4 regions of the Paenibacillus sp. 01T422 genome follow, and region 1 is predicted to be linked to each of the others. Evidence: riboswitches for the same ligand, from Rfam matches in the RefSeq annotation. Region 1 holds a riboswitch; each other region holds the start of a gene.
The links. Region 1 has a riboswitch for cyclic di-AMP ahead of AC1DUA_RS30460 (hypothetical protein). Riboswitches for the same ligand answer to the same signal wherever they lie in the genome.

Region 1 (4,646 bases):
ATTTTTCCGCGAAGCCGGAAGTCCGGATCATCCAACCATCATCCTTCTTCATGGTTTTCCAAGCTCATCCCATATGTTCAGGGATTTGATTCCTCATCTGGCAGACCGATTTCATATCATTGCGCCTGATTATCTAGGATTTGGAAATAGCAGTATGCCTTCCATAGAAGACTATTCATACACCTTTGAGAATCTATCGATTATGATTGAAAAGCTTATTGATTCTCTCTGTATTTCTCAATATATTTTGTACACCCATGATTATGGGGGACCAATCGGCTTCAGACTGGCTGTTCGCAATCCGCATCGCATTCTCGGGTTCGTTATTCAGAATGCCGTAGTTAGTGCCAACGGATTAGGGAAACCGTTCGATCTTTTCAAAGCACTTTGGGTGGATCGAAATCCTGCAACCGAAGCAGCTTTTGCCAAGCTAGTAACCTTTGAATTTACGCAAATGCAATATGTAACTGGCGTGTGCCAGCCTTATCTGATTAGCCCCGATGGTTATTTAATGGACCAATTATTTTTGGATCGACCGGGTAATAGCCAAATTCAATTGGAATTAGGCTACGATTATCGGACCAATGTGGCACAATACCCTGTTTGGCAGCAATACTTACGAACTTATCAACCTCCTATCCTGATAACCTGGGGCAAAAATGATTTTATCTTTACGTTGGAAGGAGCTCTTGCCTTCGGAGAACTATCAAATTGTGTGGAAACTCATTTTTTGTGCGGAGGGCATTTTGTTCTGGAGGAACAAAGCCAGCAAGTTGCTGAACTTATCAAACGCTTCTTTGGTCGTGTATATGCTTGGGGTTCTACTACTTAAAAATACGAAAAAGGAGCTGCCGCAAGGCAAGCTCCTTCACTATTATTGGAGATAGTTAAATCGTATTGCTGTTAATGTACTCTCTAAGGCAAGGATACGGACCACTAAGGATATGTGCCATGGTGACGATAAAGTTGTGATGATCCTCCAAAATTTGGGGAGAGGTTCCGACGCGATTGGCTAGCGATTGTTCAACCGCTAATTCCTTTTCTGAGCTTAGTTGATCGAGCAGCTCATTGCTCTGAGCGACCGTTTTGCTTATTTCCATTAAAGTCTGTGTTTCTACGTCTGATGGTCGGTAAGCCAAGTTCGGAAATTGAATGTCGAATTTTTCCAAACGCTGTTTTAAGTGAAGAATCTCATGATGACGTTGTGCAGAATTGTTAGATCTCTTCCATGGAAAAAGATTCTTCAGCTCATTGGTTACTTTCCTTAGCAGCATGTCTAGTTCCTCCTATTTTCTCTAGAAGAGAAAAAGGAAGCGAGGGAATAGAACCTCAAGTAGCATGGTTCCAATTAATATTTCTATCCTTCTCTTTCTACGCTGACGAAGTTAGCTGACGGATTCGGGTTGAAAGTTAACCCTAACACGATAGATGTGTACTCACCCCAGGAAACTTGGTTCCCCCGCTTCTTTAATCTAAAGAATTAAGCGTATTTTATCAATTTACTCCAATGCTTAAGGAGAAGCAATAGTAATATTTTCTTATATATGCTATGTCATTAGTCATGCATTCCTTGTAACCAAATCCACTTTATAAATACTGGGAACTCCCTCCATATCCGAGGTAAAGATAACAAACGAGCCATCAGGCGAGAAAGTCGGATGCGYGTGGGCGTCCTGTGTGTTGCCGTATGACTTCCAGCTAGTACCATGGGAGCACAGCCGCTCTTCTTGCCTCAATGCTACATCCACTAAATAAATGAAATGCTGCTCGGGCAATTGTCCGTCCCCTACGATCTGCGTATGGTTGGCATTGGAAATAAAATGGCAATACTTGGAGCTGTTCATCCAGATCTCTTCTTCCAGCGTCTCCGAGTCCATGAACCGGATACTTTCGTGATAGAGATCATCCTTATGCCGGTACACATAGGCAAATCTAGAGCCGTCGGCAAGCCAATATTCATGCGTGATGAGTTCATCATGCGTTTGTTCCTTGGCGCAGCGCAGCCGCGTCCCGTCCTTTTGGACGAGCCAGAGTCTGGCATCGATCAGATGCCCAGGACCTTCATGACAAAATAAAATGGTCGATGGATCATGCGGACGAATTTGCGGATGCCCAAGCCAGCAGTTTAGCTCCTCGTGCGCGATGTGACTTGTCCGCTGCTCAATATCGAGGTAGACGATTCGGCAGTGCGGTTGCGCTGCCCATTGAGGCTCGAAGTTGGACCAGTCCCCTTTACTTGGTACGACATCCTTTTCATTTATTTCGACCAAGGCGAGATACTTGTCGTCTGAGCTAAGACCAGGATTCGCATTCGATTTCCATCCTGCAGGTGACGTGTATAGGACCTCTTCCTCAAGCGTGGCCATATCCAATCGCATGATCCGTTGATCCCTGCAATAGATCAAATAGTTATCATCACTCGTCAGACTGCAACTGAAATCGTGGATATCCGGTCCTTCCGTTAATTGCACCGCAGATCCATCAGTTAGATCCATGCGATAAAGCTGACGAGTTCCCTCACGTTCACTAGCGTAAATGAGAGAGCAGTTGTCGTTCGTGATCATTTTATAATAAAAATAAGGATGATGATTCACCTGCTCTGGCGCGGTCAATCGGGTTATAGCACGACCTGTATAAGTATCGTTGAAGGGATGGAACTCATTACGAATCGTAGATCCTTTAGCCATCTATGATCACTCCATTCTTATTAGTCAGCATTGTTAGAGCCGAGGTCTCAGCATCTTCATCTTCTCATCAGGCTTGAACGGTAACGTCAACTGAAGCGCCGAGCGATCAGGAGCACGGAATTCCGCATGAACCTCTGCACTCGCTCCCACTTGTAAGACTGAAGCCGCAGCATCGAGCTCATCTTCCTGTACGCCCAAGCGCCATGCAAACACAGAAGAATAGTCGTACCCTTCGTTCAGCAGGCGCAAATGAATATAGGTCGAATGGTTGCCATTGCGCACATAAGCTAGCAAATTGCGACGCTGATTCCACATCACATCCTTGCTGAAAGTTCCTACACTAACGGGCCCTTCCATATACGTAGTTGCTTGGTTAACGATAACGCCAACCTCGTCTTTGCTAATCGTCTGTACAAGTTCCGCTGTCTCTGTTCGCTTGAACGCCGGTATGTACTTCGCAGGACACCTTATGTCGTTGCCGTACCAGTCCAGATTGTACTTCAGCTGATCATCTGGCATGAATTTCAACTCACCGTGACTGGCGATCTGCACGAAAGATAAAATGTCTGGCGTCATCATCGTATGATAAGCACGGCTGTGTGGGCCAGACCACTGTTTGCTGGGGGCATGGTAATGGTCAGCAACCAGCCCCCATGCGACATCCAGCATCTCCGTGCTAAGCTTTTTCGCTTCCGCAACTTGGGTCGCCGTATAAATGCTGGACAATTCCTGTATCGCAACAATCGTATACGTCGGGCTGTTATACTCTTGGAAAGTTCCCAACTGTTTCGTGTACTCACGAAAGAGTCGTAACCTCTCCAGCCCGTAATTCAAATATTTTGCTTCGCCATAGACCTCACCTGTGAGCAAAGTAACGAAGGCGCCCATGATGGCAATGTTCGTATAGCTCGGACCTACATTACGCTTGATAATGGCGTCGCACGCGCAATAAAGCGAATGCCGAATCTGCTCGCGCAGACCCGGGCTCAGCATATCGGAATGCCTCTGCTCGGCCAGAACCAGCCGCTTCCCACAGAAATCCGCCCAGTTCCAGTCTGGCGGTGCCATCCTTTCGAGCGGCTCCTCGTAGAACCACGACCAGATGCCGAAAGTAGCATTGTCGGGATTCTGATCCTGCAGGCTGATCACTTGCTCAAGTATTCCTTGCGCTTTTTCTACATGAAGAGGCTGGCGACTGTCCAGCAATCCCAGCGCATAGACACAAGCTGCCAAGGTGGGATGAGTAAACGCTACATTTTTCAGCGTGCTATGATATCCCGGCGTATGAAAAGGCTTGCGAACCATCCGCAGCTCAGGCGTGTATTCCTCATGCCATTTCGCAAGCTGTTCAAGCAGCATCTTGTTCGGATCAATTGTCATAGTGAATTACACTCCCTTATCCGTATGAAATAGCCTCCCAACTCCTGTTCGAATCGGGAGGCTGCTTAGCCGTCTATGAAATTTTACTTCCCTTTCACATTGTTCTGATACCAATCCTGCGCTAACTTGTCAACGTTATCGCCGCCAAGACGTTTCCATTCCTTGCGAAGCTGCTCTATCCCCCATTGCGGTGAATATTGGGCACCGCCTGTAATGACTTTCGTTTCAATATCCTCCGACAATGGGCCGAATGAAGTAGACGTCTCGCTCAGCTCAGGGAACGTCGGATTAAACGGAATATCACGTCTATATTTGTTTTTCATAGCCACCTTAAGCGATTCTCCCTGCACCTTGGCATATTCCTGAGAAATCGCGTCCGTCGCTGCCATTACTGTGAAATCCTCTGGTTTGGGACTCCATTGATCTAGTACGGCATACTCTGGCGCATAGATTGTTTCCTTCTTATTTTTCTCGGCATCAATCGTTTGAGGAACACCATTCACCAGCTTGTAATGAACACCTTCTGTGCCAAACCTGACATCGAACCAATTCTTATCGATCCACCAGTCCAGTAATTTG
Region 2 (2,917 bases), on a different contig from region 1:
AAAACCAAGAGGCTTTCCGTCTACTTACCTGAGAAAGTGAAAGCAGATTTGGAGCGCATGGCGGAGGAAACAGGCTTGTCTATGACGCAGCTTATTGTGATGGCGACGCATGGCCTACTCGCGAATTATGATTCGCATGGCGGAGCTATTTTTGCCGACTTATTGGCAGCTAAACAACGGATCGTTCCCGAGGTGAAGGATCGGCAGCGGCTTTTGCGTGAAGAGAAAGAGGGCATGCAGGATTACTACGGCGCGCGAGCGGCTGAATATGAACGGATTTATGCTCGTGAGGATGCGGAGTATCAGCAAGAACTTGCGATGCTGGCGGATATCGTGAAGAGGCAGGTGACTGGGAGCCGCGTTCTGGAGGTGGCTTGCGGTACTGGATATTGGACACAGTTCATGGCGGCAACGGCCAAACACATCGTTGGTGTGGACGTTCGACCAGAGGTGCTGCAAATTGCGGAATCCAAGAGATCTTTAAACCGCTGGCGGAGAATCTGCGGATATTTGTCGGCAGTTCCTTCTGGTATGTCAGCTACATGGTGGCTTAGGAATCATCGGCCGGAGTGAGTGGGCGTAAGCTTAGTGCCCGGATGTGAACTTAAGGCCGAGAACGCCGACCAGAATAAGGATCATGAATAGAATACGCAGTAAACTAATAGGCTCATTCAGAAATAGGGTGCCGATAATAATTGCACCTACAGCGCCAATTCCCGTCCAAGCCGCGTAGGCTGTGCCGATAGGAAGAGTTTTCGTAGCTGCTGCGAGAAAATAAAAGCTGATAATCATGCCGACAATGGTGATGCTGGATGGAACCAGTCGTGTGAAACCATTGGAGAACTTCAATGAGATCGCCCATACGACTTCAAAAACACCTGCAATGACTAGATATAACCATGCCATCTGTGAATCACTCCTTCAAAAGTATGCTAAGATGCCCATTAGATCGCGGCAAAAAGAAAAAGCCTGGAAGCAATATCGCTAATGCGATAAGACTCCCGGGCTTTTTCCCCTCCGTGATCACAGCGTATCCGCTGCGTGTTTTCTCTCGGACCAGACCGGCGCTGCAGCGCCGCGGAACCCTAGAAACATGATGCCGTAATTATAGGACGGCTAACATGCTATGTCAAGTTGCATCATTTCAAAAAAAGAATAAAAGCCCTGAAAAGCGGCTCATTCGAGCTAACGCTTGTCTGGGCTTTATTCATGTTGAACAAGAAAATTACTTGGATTCAGCAGTTAGTTGATTGTAGATATCATCCCACAGAACACGTCTAGCGGATACATACCTTTTCGCATAATAGGATTCGCTTAGCTTGTTTTTCACGATACCTTCATTGGATGCAGAGTGAATGAATTCACCATTTCCAAGGTAGATACCAACGTGAGAAATGCCTTTGCCCCCTGTGTCGAAGAACACAAGATCACCTTTACGAAGATCACTTTTGTCGATCCAGTAGCCCTCTTTATTTTGAGCTGCTGAACTATGAGGAAGGTCAATGCCGAATTTATTGAACACGTACGATGTGAAACCAGAGCAATCAAAGCCTCTTGTTGTCGTTCCCGCATCGCGGTACGGTGTTCCAATCAATTCGTCAACCGTTGAGTCCAATGTGGATTCTGACGCAGACACACTCCCTAAAGCTACACTCAAAAACAAAACAAGACTAAAAAGAAGAGCAACAACCTTTTTCAACTGCTTGTCTCCTTCCGGTGCCTACGAGGTTAGCTGGAGGGTTCGGTTGAAGGTTCCCTATGATCCCTGTCTTGCAAGATCAATTCACCCGGTGTGGTTCCCCCGTTTCCCCAAGAAATGAGGAATTCGGCATGAAATATTTGGTTTTTTAATGCTAGTCTCTTTAATTCGTCATAAACATCGAAATTCCTCCTTTTTCGTGCAATTTGGTCTGAAAAAATGTGTAAAGGTTCGCTTTACAGACAAAAAAATCCCCTTTTGCAAGGGGATTGAACAAATCTAAACCAATTATGGTTTTATTTATTTTGTTTTAACGACTCATTTTGGCGGAAAGAAGCTGAAATTGCGAGGTAATGGACCACATTTGCATGAAAATATGGAAGAGCGGGAAAAGCTGATAAATGATTAGCGCTACCAGTCCTGCCCAGATATAGGTCGATGTGACCGTAATCCCTGCCAAAAGTCCTGAACTAATTAAAAGGATCAGGGAAAGGCCGATAATCGGCAGCGAATACCGGATGAACGTGATGACTGTGGATACAATGCCGAGATGCGCCGCAATCGCGAACTGGACGTACATAAAAAGTAGATGCAGCAGAAAGCCATAAACCAGCATCCCCATTAGCCAAGGCAGTAAGTCGAGGGAGGCCTGCTCATAAGATGAGCTGTGAGCAAGCACCTTCTGCGCTTTGGGCAGCACCCAGATGAGAGGCAGCAGAGACATGGCGATTCGGATTATATACGCGGCGAAGAAGGGAAGTGTGAGTTCCTTGATGCCGCGGACGAAGCGATAGCCGGCATTTTGATCCGAATGCGTGAGCGAATAGTAGACGCCGCTGTTCAGCATCGGGGTAAGCAGCATGCGAGCTAGGAGCAGGATAGCCAGCCACCACAAGTAGGAATGGCTAAGATCCGTTTTGAATAGCTGGAACTGACTTTCGGCGAGAAAAAGCTGGAGCGCTTCTTTCGGCTGATCGCCGCCGGGAAAGCGATGCATGAGGGGGACAAGGACCCCTTGTACAAGCTTATACAGCAGCATCCCCCAGCACATCTGGTAGATGAATAAGACAATCGTGGCGAAGGGTTGCTGCAGAGCCGCCCTGAGGCCGGATTTGAGATAAGTTGTCACAGGTGTCCCTCCTAAGCGTTGTTTTCTGAAGAGTGGGCGCCTACCAGGCCACCCACCCGAAAATAGCTTGCAGGAATTGAATAATGCCG
Region 3 (4,378 bases), on a different contig from region 1:
CACCTTGAAAGACTAAAATTAAAGCGACAATGAAGCTAAGCGGCAGAAATACGCGAGTAATCGCTCTAGTCATATCCACGTAGAAGTTTCCGAGATTATCTTGACGGCCAACTAATCCACGGATGAAAGCCACAGCTACTGCGAACCCGGTTGCCGCCGACGTAAACATCGGGAACGTAATGGCTACCATCTGAGAGAAGTAGGATAGTGTGTTTTCACCACTATAAGCTTGCCAGTTCGTATTCGTAATAAAGGAAATAGCTGTATTAAAAGCGATTGTGGGAGATACGTTACCGATCCCATCGGGATTAAGCGGTAGATACTTTTGAAGCCGAAACACAGCGTACATCAGGATCATCATGACAAAGTTGACAATTAATACAGCTCCTAAGTACTTCTTCCACCCCATCGCTTCTTCTTCTTTAACACCCATTAAGCGATAGGACACTCGCTCGAAGGGACCAAACACACGATCCAGGCCACTCTTTTCATAACCAAATACTTTCACCAAGTAACTACCCACTGGCTTCACCAAAAGCATGATAATCACCAGCGTGATGACTACTTGCAACAATCCCATACCCATAGTAGGTTCTCCCCCTGCTTACATAAGTTCTAATCTATCCATTAAAATTTCTCGGGCTTTACTAAAACAAAACCGAGATACACCATGATAGCTAGCGCAATTAGTCCAATTACAATCATTTGGTTGCCTCCTATAAGTTTTCATTCAAAAACTTGCATCGAAAGCATCAGCTTACGCTTTTTCACAAAATTTCATAAATCCCCAGAACCCGAGGAAAGTTAATGCCATTAATAAAATCATCGTCACATCGTTGTACATAACGCACCTCCTTCAAATCAGACAGAACCTAATTTATTTGTTTGTAATAGAGATGATAATAGAAATTTCACATCACCGTTTTTAGAATAAATAACATAGTCAGCGCCTAACACTTTGTAAATCAATCTGGGATTTACGCTTTGGGTTATCACATAGATAGGCCCTGAAGTCCAACTGCGGCATATTTGAATATAGCGGCAGCATAACGTCAAGCTCTCTTCGAACAAAATAATGCTTCCGATCGGATAATCGGGAATGATAGGGGTAGATTTACCCGGTACCGATGTATCCACTTGGATGATTTTATTCATTCCCTGCCCTTCTAGCTTGAGTTTTTCCATCTTATTGTTGGTTAATGCAATATAAGGGAAGCCACTCAACTTTATTTGCTTCATAAAGTCCTCGCCAGCCTTGGTCGGCGCAGCTATCAGCAGCAAATCGCTTTGCATGACGTTCATCGCTTCCTTTCCTGACTCATTGTAACGCCGAACTGTATAAAAATGAGGTAAAGAATCTATAGCGTGCATATAAAAAAAGCATAAAAATGCCTGCTTAGAAAGAGACATAAGCCTCTGAATGGTCAAAGATATAGGACCTATTCGATAGAACATCCAGCTCTTTTTTGCCTATTGATCGATGTTGAAGCTTATCAGACAAGTCCGTTAATGCCGACTCCATGACATGAGTCCTTGTTTCCCCCCATGCCTCTTTCTTCTGAAGGACATATTCCAAACCGTCCTCAAGGGAAAGCCCTTTGAGCTTCTGAAAGACAACAGCCCATTGAACGAGATCCCCCTTCAGGTTGCCGCAAGGAATTGCATAATCCCCTAACCCACATGTCCCCAGACTTGTTGAGATGGAAAGGATACCACAATGGCAGTCGCGGCCATGCCCAGGCAGCAATTTGTCGGATAACTCATCATCAAAGCGGTAGCATTCAATTCGGGTAATCTTGCATTCGGGAACCATTACTAGATTCACTCTCCTCATTTTTTGGACAACAAAAAGAAGCCTGTGAGCAGAGACTCTCTGCTCTCGGGCTTCATGGCAGCTTGTAGATACGAGCTGTGATTAGCACGATAGAACGTTGGCTCTCTCCCAATTCGCCTACGAGGTTAGCTGTCGGATTCGGGCTTGGAAGCGCCCTACCTTGGCAAGCTGGAGCTTGCCTTGGATTCACCCCACGAAGACGTTGATCCACTGTCGTCCTCTATTGGTTCCCCCGTTCCCCTTGCGGGGACTCAGCGTTATCAACTTGTGTGAAGTTGATGCTCTGAATCTTACGCCCTGGAGCTCAGCCTGTAAAACGTACCGCGACCTCTTTAATGGCATAATGACTAATGGGTGCGCTTCCAATTAATCAAAGCATGCATTATCGCTATCCAAGCTTCGCTTTTCTTCCATTTACGCCATTTTTATCGTTTTTTTATAGGTTACCCCCCTTTTATTTACCCCATTTTTATTACTCCCACCCTTACAATTGAAGAGCAGAACACACACATTATTTCTGACAGGTCTTACGTGCAAAGGAGAAATGACGATGGCTACCGCTCCCCGTTATTATTTAGGGTTAATCCCCGATGCGTTAAATCCGATCCGCTTAACTTACGAGTGGTTCGGTGTCTTATGGCTAGAAGAGGCTAACCGCTTCCCTGTTATTGCCGGGTACTGGTTCTGTAAGGAGAAGACAGAAATTATTCAAAAAGCGCAGCAAGCTGGTTATGCCAAATGGACTGAAATCTCCGAGCATTACGTGATCATGAACATGTATAGGTCTATACGTAATAAACAAAAGGAGCAAGATTGGGAGAAACGATCAAGGTTATCTATCCGCATGAATTTCACGGCGCCTTGGAAGAATGTTCCCTCTGGACTCTATGTTATTAAATCAAGAGAGACCTTTCCGCTGCATGCTTCTGCCATATGTAAAAAAAGGTTTTTCCTTTGGTTGGAGCATGCAGCCGTATGTGAAACTAAGCAGGAACTACAAGCGTTCATCCGACGGGTGCAGAGAGAGCACCACTTTGGGAAAACAATCAAAACAGGGAGCCCTACGATGTAGGGCAACCGCACCATCCCAGAAATTAAAAAGACACCGTCCTCATGGACGATGTCTACCTCTACCTCTACCTCTACCTCATCCTCCGTCAACGACGAACGAGCTCCATCTCCACTTGCCGATATCTCGATTGCAATCCCTATGTTGTACTTTGTGCAATATTATAACCGCATTTAGCCCTCCGCACTCCCCTATATTGTACTTAGTACAACATAACGGGCTATAAACCGCTCTCTTCGGGCAACAGCGCCAAAATGAGTGTACTTTGTGCAACGAGGGCTGCGATTGCAACCAAAAGACCGCTCTCCTATTGCACAAAGTGCAACGAAGCATCCCATGGCACCACGGGATGACCCGTGGTAGCCCCTAAACTCATTCTTATATGTTAAAAAAGCACAGAAATAGCGCATTACCGCCGATTCCTGTACTTTAATAACATCTACTTCTTCAAATGATACGGCACCGTCGTCACGATGAGATCCCGCCTATATAGCAGAAACGCGCGGATCAGCAAGCTCGACTGATTATGGAGAATGTGCTGCCAGTTCCGTTTGGGAATAAACTGCGGAATTAAGACCGTTACCCGGAAGTTCGACTCATTCGCCTTATGTTCCACGGTATCGATGAATTTCGTCAACGGTTGAATGATGCTTCGGTAGTGAGAATGCAGCGTGACTAACCGCACATCCGGCTGCCAACACTCCCATTTCTCTTGGAACTGCTTCTCGGCTTCCCGATCAAAGGCCACATACACAGCAATGATCTGGTCCGGCGCCAGCGATTTGGCGTAATTCATCGAATTTTCCACGACATGTGTAATTCCCGCGACAGGTATGATCATCACATTGCCTTTGATCTCGACGGAAGGCTCACATGTCGTGATTCGGAGCTGCTCACCGACAGCCTCATAGTGCTTTTTGATTTTATGGAACGTATAAACAATCAAGGGGAGGAAGATAAACACAGGCCATACCTGCCCCAGCTTGGTGATAAAAAAGATCAGCATTACGGTAAAGCTAATCAACGCGCCAATCAAATTGATCGTTAGTTTAACGATCCAGCCCTTGGGCTTTTCGCGTACCCACTTCACCAGCATCCCGGTTTGCGCGAGCGTAAAGGGGATAAATACACCAACGGCATACAGCGGAATGAGATGTTCCGTCCTGCCTTTGAAAGCGATAATCAAGATGATTGACATGACCGCCAGAAAAATGATCCCGTTCGAGTACCCTAATCGATCCCCTCTGATCGTAAACATTCTAGCGATATATTTGTCCCTGGCCAAATTAACAGCGAGCAACGGAAAGGCCGAATACCCAGTATTCGCGGCAAGCACAAGGATCATTGCGGTGGTGCCTTGGATGATATAGTACATATAATTCCTCCCAAATGTTTGGGAGGCAATCTGCGAAACTACTGTTTCCTGAGCTTTGGGAACGATGCCGTAGGCAAAAGCCAAATACACGATGCCCGAG
Region 4 (4,646 bases), on a different contig from region 1:
TCATTTATCTATAGGTTCTGGATTCCACTATATAACACTATATCTTCGGTGCCAGATGCTCCAACGCTGCTTCAAATTCCTCACGCGAGATCTGGAACATCGCACATCGCTTATAAAATTGTTTGCCATTGCAGTAGCCAATGCCAAGTGCATTGCCAACGACGAGTCTGCGGGAAGCGGCCTCCGGATGAACGATCAGCCCTGCGGCCATGAGATCTTCCACGGTAAGCTGTGACACAGCCCCGTCGTACTCTGTCCGAAGGTTCTGGAGCGCCTCCCGGACAATCTCCGGCGCGGCATTCTCCACACCAATGTCGCCTTTATACTCGGCCTGCGCCTGCGTGATAAAGGCATGTTTGCAGCCTGGTACCTTGGCTGCCACAATCTTCCGTATCCGCTCACCTGCGTGATCCGGATCCGTGAATATAATGACGCCCCTGCGCTGTTGCGCGAGGGCTATGCGCTTCAATACGGCTTGCCCGATGGCAGAGCCGCCTGTCTCTATCGTATCCGCCTCGACGGCTCGGCGAATAGCTGCCGTATCGTCCTTGCCTTCAACGACAATGACTTCTTTAATCATAATCGGTTCCCTTCCCAGTACGCAGAAAAAGAAGAGGGGTTCCCTCTTCTTTCGCCCAGGCTGCTTGCCTGGCAACGTATATTGACATTGTTCCCGCTGAAACAGACGTTTACACGTTAATTTTCAGACGGCTTTTTCGGTCCTACGACATAGACCGTGTACCCTTGTTTCGTTCCGAATTTATTGGCGTAGCCATGATCTTCGAAATAGACGTCGATCATTTGACCTTTCACACCACTACCGATATCTTCAGCACGACGGAAGCCGACGCCCTCAATGTAAACCCACCATCCTAGTGGGATAACTTTCGGATCAACCGCAATCGTTCTGCCCTCAGTAACCGTAGTTCCTGTATACGTCTTACCATACCCAGGAGTACCTTCGGATTTGCCTGTTGAATCGGCTCCCGCTGAGTAAGCCGTGAGCTTCACATTCTTCAGAATTTGTTTATACCCGAATGTTACACCATTCTTAGAAACCTCATCCACGCTAGGGGATGATGCCGAAAGAACAACAACGGGATTCTTCGTGCCAATTGACACTACTTTTTTAACACTTTGTTCCTGTACTTCTTGACCTACAACAGCTTCTGCGACTAACACGCCATCTTCGTAAGTCTTTTCTTTCTTTTTCAGAAGTACGCCCTCTTTACCTTCTTGAACGACCTGCTCTTTACCCTTAAGCAGCGATGCATCACTTTTCTTCTCCGTGTCGAATGCGATCGGCTCTGTTACTTCTTCCGTCTCTTTTTTTACACGGACGATTTTGATTTCATCGCCTGTGCCTAAAGAGGATGTCGGTTCGGGAGTCAGCTTATCGTGCTCCCCAAGTGCAATATGTAAACGTTGCAATGCACTTTCAACCGTTCTTGCAGTTGTGTAAACAGTGGTGGTCTTTCCATCAGCAGTCAATTGAATTGGAGAAGCGTGTTCGATGACGAATTTGTCCCCGCCCTTGATAGTAGCTGTAGGGTCTGCAGATATTTCATCGTGTTCACCAATCGTTATGGCTTGTTCATCCAGTAGGCGTTGCAGGACCCATTGCTTCGTATGCACAACGGTTTCTTGTCCATTCACAACCACGGATACGCTCTTGGTAGCCGTACCGTACAACAACACCAAAAACATGAAAGTCATTGCGATTGAGATTATAGCCAGGCTTAAAATCAAACGCAAGTTTTCATGCTTCCATCGCAATGCGAAGGACATGCTGGATGATCGTTTTACATGGGTCTCGCTAAAAGAGATACTGCCCACTTCTTCGGTCCTCCTTCAAAGCCTCGCCGCCAGGTTACAGCATGATTAAATTTGACGCGACTAAGGTTTTTAATTTAACTTAACGTGTCGTCCATCAGCAGCTGCTTAGAAACGGCTGCATTCTGGTCGTCCCACCCCGCTTTGCTATTCATCATCCTATGAATTCCGGGCTATGATTAATCGTCCGAAACAGTTAAAAGTCCTTATGGGGACAAAAAGCCAGCAAGAAGAGGACTCTTCTCGCTGGCTTAGTTTGCATAGTAAAAATACACAAATAGCACGAACGACAATCGTTACCTCTCTTACGCTTACGAGGTTAGCTGACGGATTCGGACGTGAGAGTCGCCCTACTCAGACGTAAACTTCCGTTAAACGTCCAAGATTCACCCCTGTTACTCACTCTGTTTACTTCCTCAGCGATGCCGCTTTATAAAGTTAACAGTGGTTCCCCCGTTCCCATAATTGGAACTCAGCGAATGGAAAAATGGCAAATTGGTTATTAAGTTATTATGAAAAGTATATTACGCTGTTAATCTCTGCCTGTAAAGGGATTGACACCTACTAAAAAGGGCTAAATCAATTAAAAATAGCTTATTTTCGAAATAAAACCACTTTTTATCTACATTTATCTCACTATAACGTACGTATACTAAGTTTCTTCGTGTTTTCGCTCTTAAACTAGGCTTCTAAACTAAATTTGTTTATAATTATCAGGTATGAAACCGATGTATAAATTCCAATAAATAGATATTTAGGGAGGCACTGAGATGGGGCTCATATTACAAGTCGACTCTTTATTCGGGGGATATTTACCAAATAAACCCGTTCTTCACGACCTCACATTTTCAATCCGTCAGGGTGAAATGATGGGATTGATCGGACTGAATGGCGCAGGAAAAAGTACGACCATCAAGAACATCCTTGGACTGCTTCAACCACAAAGGGGTTCAGTCAAAATTAACGGTTTGACACTAGCCGAAGATCCGCTGCCTTACCGTGCCACTTATGCTTATGTACCCGAAAGTCCAGAGCTATATGAAGAGCTTACCATTCGCGAACATCTGGAATTAACCGCCATGGCCTACGGCTTAACGAAAGATGACTATCTTGCACGTTCACAAGCGCTTCTCGAGCAGTTCCACATGCAGGACAAGCTCAATTCCTTCGCAAGCCATCTATCCAAAGGGATGAAGCAAAAGGTCATGATTATGAACGCGTTCTTAATCGAACCTTCCCTCTATATCATTGATGAGCCTTTTCTCGGACTCGATCCGTTAGCCATCCGCTCATTGCTCGAATTAATGGTCAAAATGAAACGGCGTGGCGCGTCATTCCTCATATCCTCGCATATTTTGTCTACCATTGAAAAATATTGCGATAACTATGTCGTTCTGCACAAAGGACATATGGTTGCCCAAGGCGATTTAGTCGAATTACGTCACCAAACGGGGCTCCAGCAAGCGTCATTGGACGACATCTTTTATAAGCTTGTAAAAGGAGAACTGGTATGAAAGCAATGGACATGGATACCCGTGCCCTATGGCAGAAGAGATTTGAACATTATATGAAGGAATCCATGGGCTACTTGCAGTATGCAGCGCGCAGTAATTTTTTTGGCTTCCTGTTATTTCTTGTCATCCTTTCTTCCTATTATTATGCAAAAATACTACAGCGCCTTCCGACAGATTATCCTTATCTGTGGATCGTCCTTTTGCTGCTCGTTCCTTTGTTATCCTCAAGCCCGATTCGTACATTAGCGAGAAGCGCGGACCGTATGTTTTTACTGCGCATTGAACATCAGATGGGTCCTTACTTCCGTGGCGGATTCAAGTACAGCTTGGTGCTGCAAGCATTTTGGACATTTCTGGCATGGGTTGTATTATGGCCCTTGTATCATCATTGCCTCGGTCATGACGAACAGCATTTCTTATGGATGCTCGCCTTGCTTCTATTAATGAAGGTAGGCCATTTATTGGCTAGCTGGCAAGAGAGCCGATTCACACATGAACGTGCGAGAAGGGTTTCCGTTAGCTTCCGCTGGATAGCAACAGCCGTGCTGATTTCTCTGCAATTTCTGACCAGCGTTCTCTGGGCAAGCGGGGCTGCTCTTGTACTTACATTGGCTTGGTTAACAGCCACGCATTACGTATCCAAGTACTACATCGGTTGGGACTATCTCATTGCGAAGGAAAGGCAGCAGCAGGCACGGCTCTATTCCTTTTTCAACTGGTTCGTGGATGTTCCACAATTGGGAACGCGAATAACCCGCCGAAGCTGGATCAGCGGGGTCACAAGATTTATTCCTTTTAAACAAGATGCCACCTATCTGTACATATATATGAAAACATTTCTACGTACGGAGTTATTCGCGATTGTCATGCGTATATCTTTGCTGGGCACATTAGCCATCGCAGTTTCAAGCAGCAGCACAGCGCGACTTCTCATCTTCTTTATCGCTATAGTTATTTCCATGGTTCAACTCACGCCACTTGAGCGTTCACACCGCTATACCTTCTGGCTTGAAATGTACCCACTTAACCGTCAGTTGAAAGCCGGCTCCTTAGCCTTCATCATTTGGTCAGCCTTGCTGCTAGAATTATGTATGCTTTCGATTCCGTTATTGATTCGCTCTTCACCTATCTACCTTGTTGTGCCGCTCATCGGTTTCCTCTTTATCTCGCTCACTTGTGGCGTCTTGCTTCGTCGAAAATTTGCAAAGAACGCTTTACTTGAGACCTAACAAGGCGATGGCGTTGTTTGTCGTTATTTCTGCAAGCTCTTCTAGACTCAAGCCCTTAATTTCCGCGGCC

Region 2: another riboswitch for cyclic di-AMP. It lies ahead of AC1DUA_RS15040 (C40 family peptidase); the one in region 1 lies ahead of AC1DUA_RS30460 (hypothetical protein).
Region 3: another riboswitch for cyclic di-AMP. It lies ahead of AC1DUA_RS00465 (hypothetical protein); the one in region 1 lies ahead of AC1DUA_RS30460 (hypothetical protein).
Region 4: another riboswitch for cyclic di-AMP. It lies ahead of AC1DUA_RS09705 (ubiquitin-like domain-containing protein); the one in region 1 lies ahead of AC1DUA_RS30460 (hypothetical protein).

Annotation. Positions count from the first base shown of each region.
Region 1 covers NZ_JBFTQB010000749.1:403-5,048, forward strand. The annotation lists gene AC1DUA_RS30455 (alpha/beta fold hydrolase) at 1-832, shown strand, start outside; gene AC1DUA_RS30460 (hypothetical protein) at 888-1,274, opposite strand; cyclic di-AMP (ydaO/yuaA leader) riboswitch at 1,361-1,497, opposite strand; gene AC1DUA_RS30465 (oligogalacturonate lyase family protein) at 1,560-2,687, opposite strand; gene AC1DUA_RS30470 (hypothetical protein) at 2,721-4,067, opposite strand; partial or broken gene AC1DUA_RS30475 (type 2 periplasmic-binding domain-containing protein) at 4,151-4,646, opposite strand, start outside.
Region 2 covers NZ_JBFTQB010000234.1:177-3,093, forward strand. The annotation lists gene AC1DUA_RS15030 (methyltransferase domain-containing protein) at 1-573, shown strand, start outside; gene sugE (quaternary ammonium compound efflux SMR transporter SugE) at 586-906, opposite strand; guanidine-I (ykkC/yxkD leader) riboswitch at 997-1,099, opposite strand; gene AC1DUA_RS15040 (C40 family peptidase) at 1,226-1,699, opposite strand; cyclic di-AMP (ydaO/yuaA leader) riboswitch at 1,703-1,841, opposite strand; gene AC1DUA_RS15045 (hypothetical protein) at 2,010-2,828, opposite strand; gene AC1DUA_RS15050 (M1 family metallopeptidase) at 2,869-2,917, opposite strand, start outside.
Region 3 covers NZ_JBFTQB010000004.1:2,819-7,196, reverse strand. The annotation lists gene kdpA (potassium-transporting ATPase subunit KdpA) at 1-580, opposite strand, end outside; gene AC1DUA_RS00475 (potassium-transporting ATPase subunit F) at 628-705, opposite strand; gene AC1DUA_RS00470 (hypothetical protein) at 862-1,302, opposite strand; gene AC1DUA_RS00465 (hypothetical protein) at 1,397-1,813, opposite strand; cyclic di-AMP (ydaO/yuaA leader) riboswitch at 1,933-2,101, opposite strand; gene AC1DUA_RS00460 (hypothetical protein) at 2,385-2,906, shown strand; gene AC1DUA_RS00455 (APC family permease) at 3,343-4,378, opposite strand, start outside.
Region 4 covers NZ_JBFTQB010000125.1:2,465-7,110, forward strand. The annotation lists gene rnmV (ribonuclease M5) at 38-580, opposite strand; gene AC1DUA_RS09705 (ubiquitin-like domain-containing protein) at 697-1,836, opposite strand; cyclic di-AMP (ydaO/yuaA leader) riboswitch at 2,127-2,321, opposite strand; gene AC1DUA_RS09710 (ABC transporter ATP-binding protein) at 2,604-3,347, shown strand; gene AC1DUA_RS09715 (ABC transporter permease) at 3,344-4,576, shown strand; gene AC1DUA_RS09720 (TatD family hydrolase) at 4,562-4,646, opposite strand, start outside.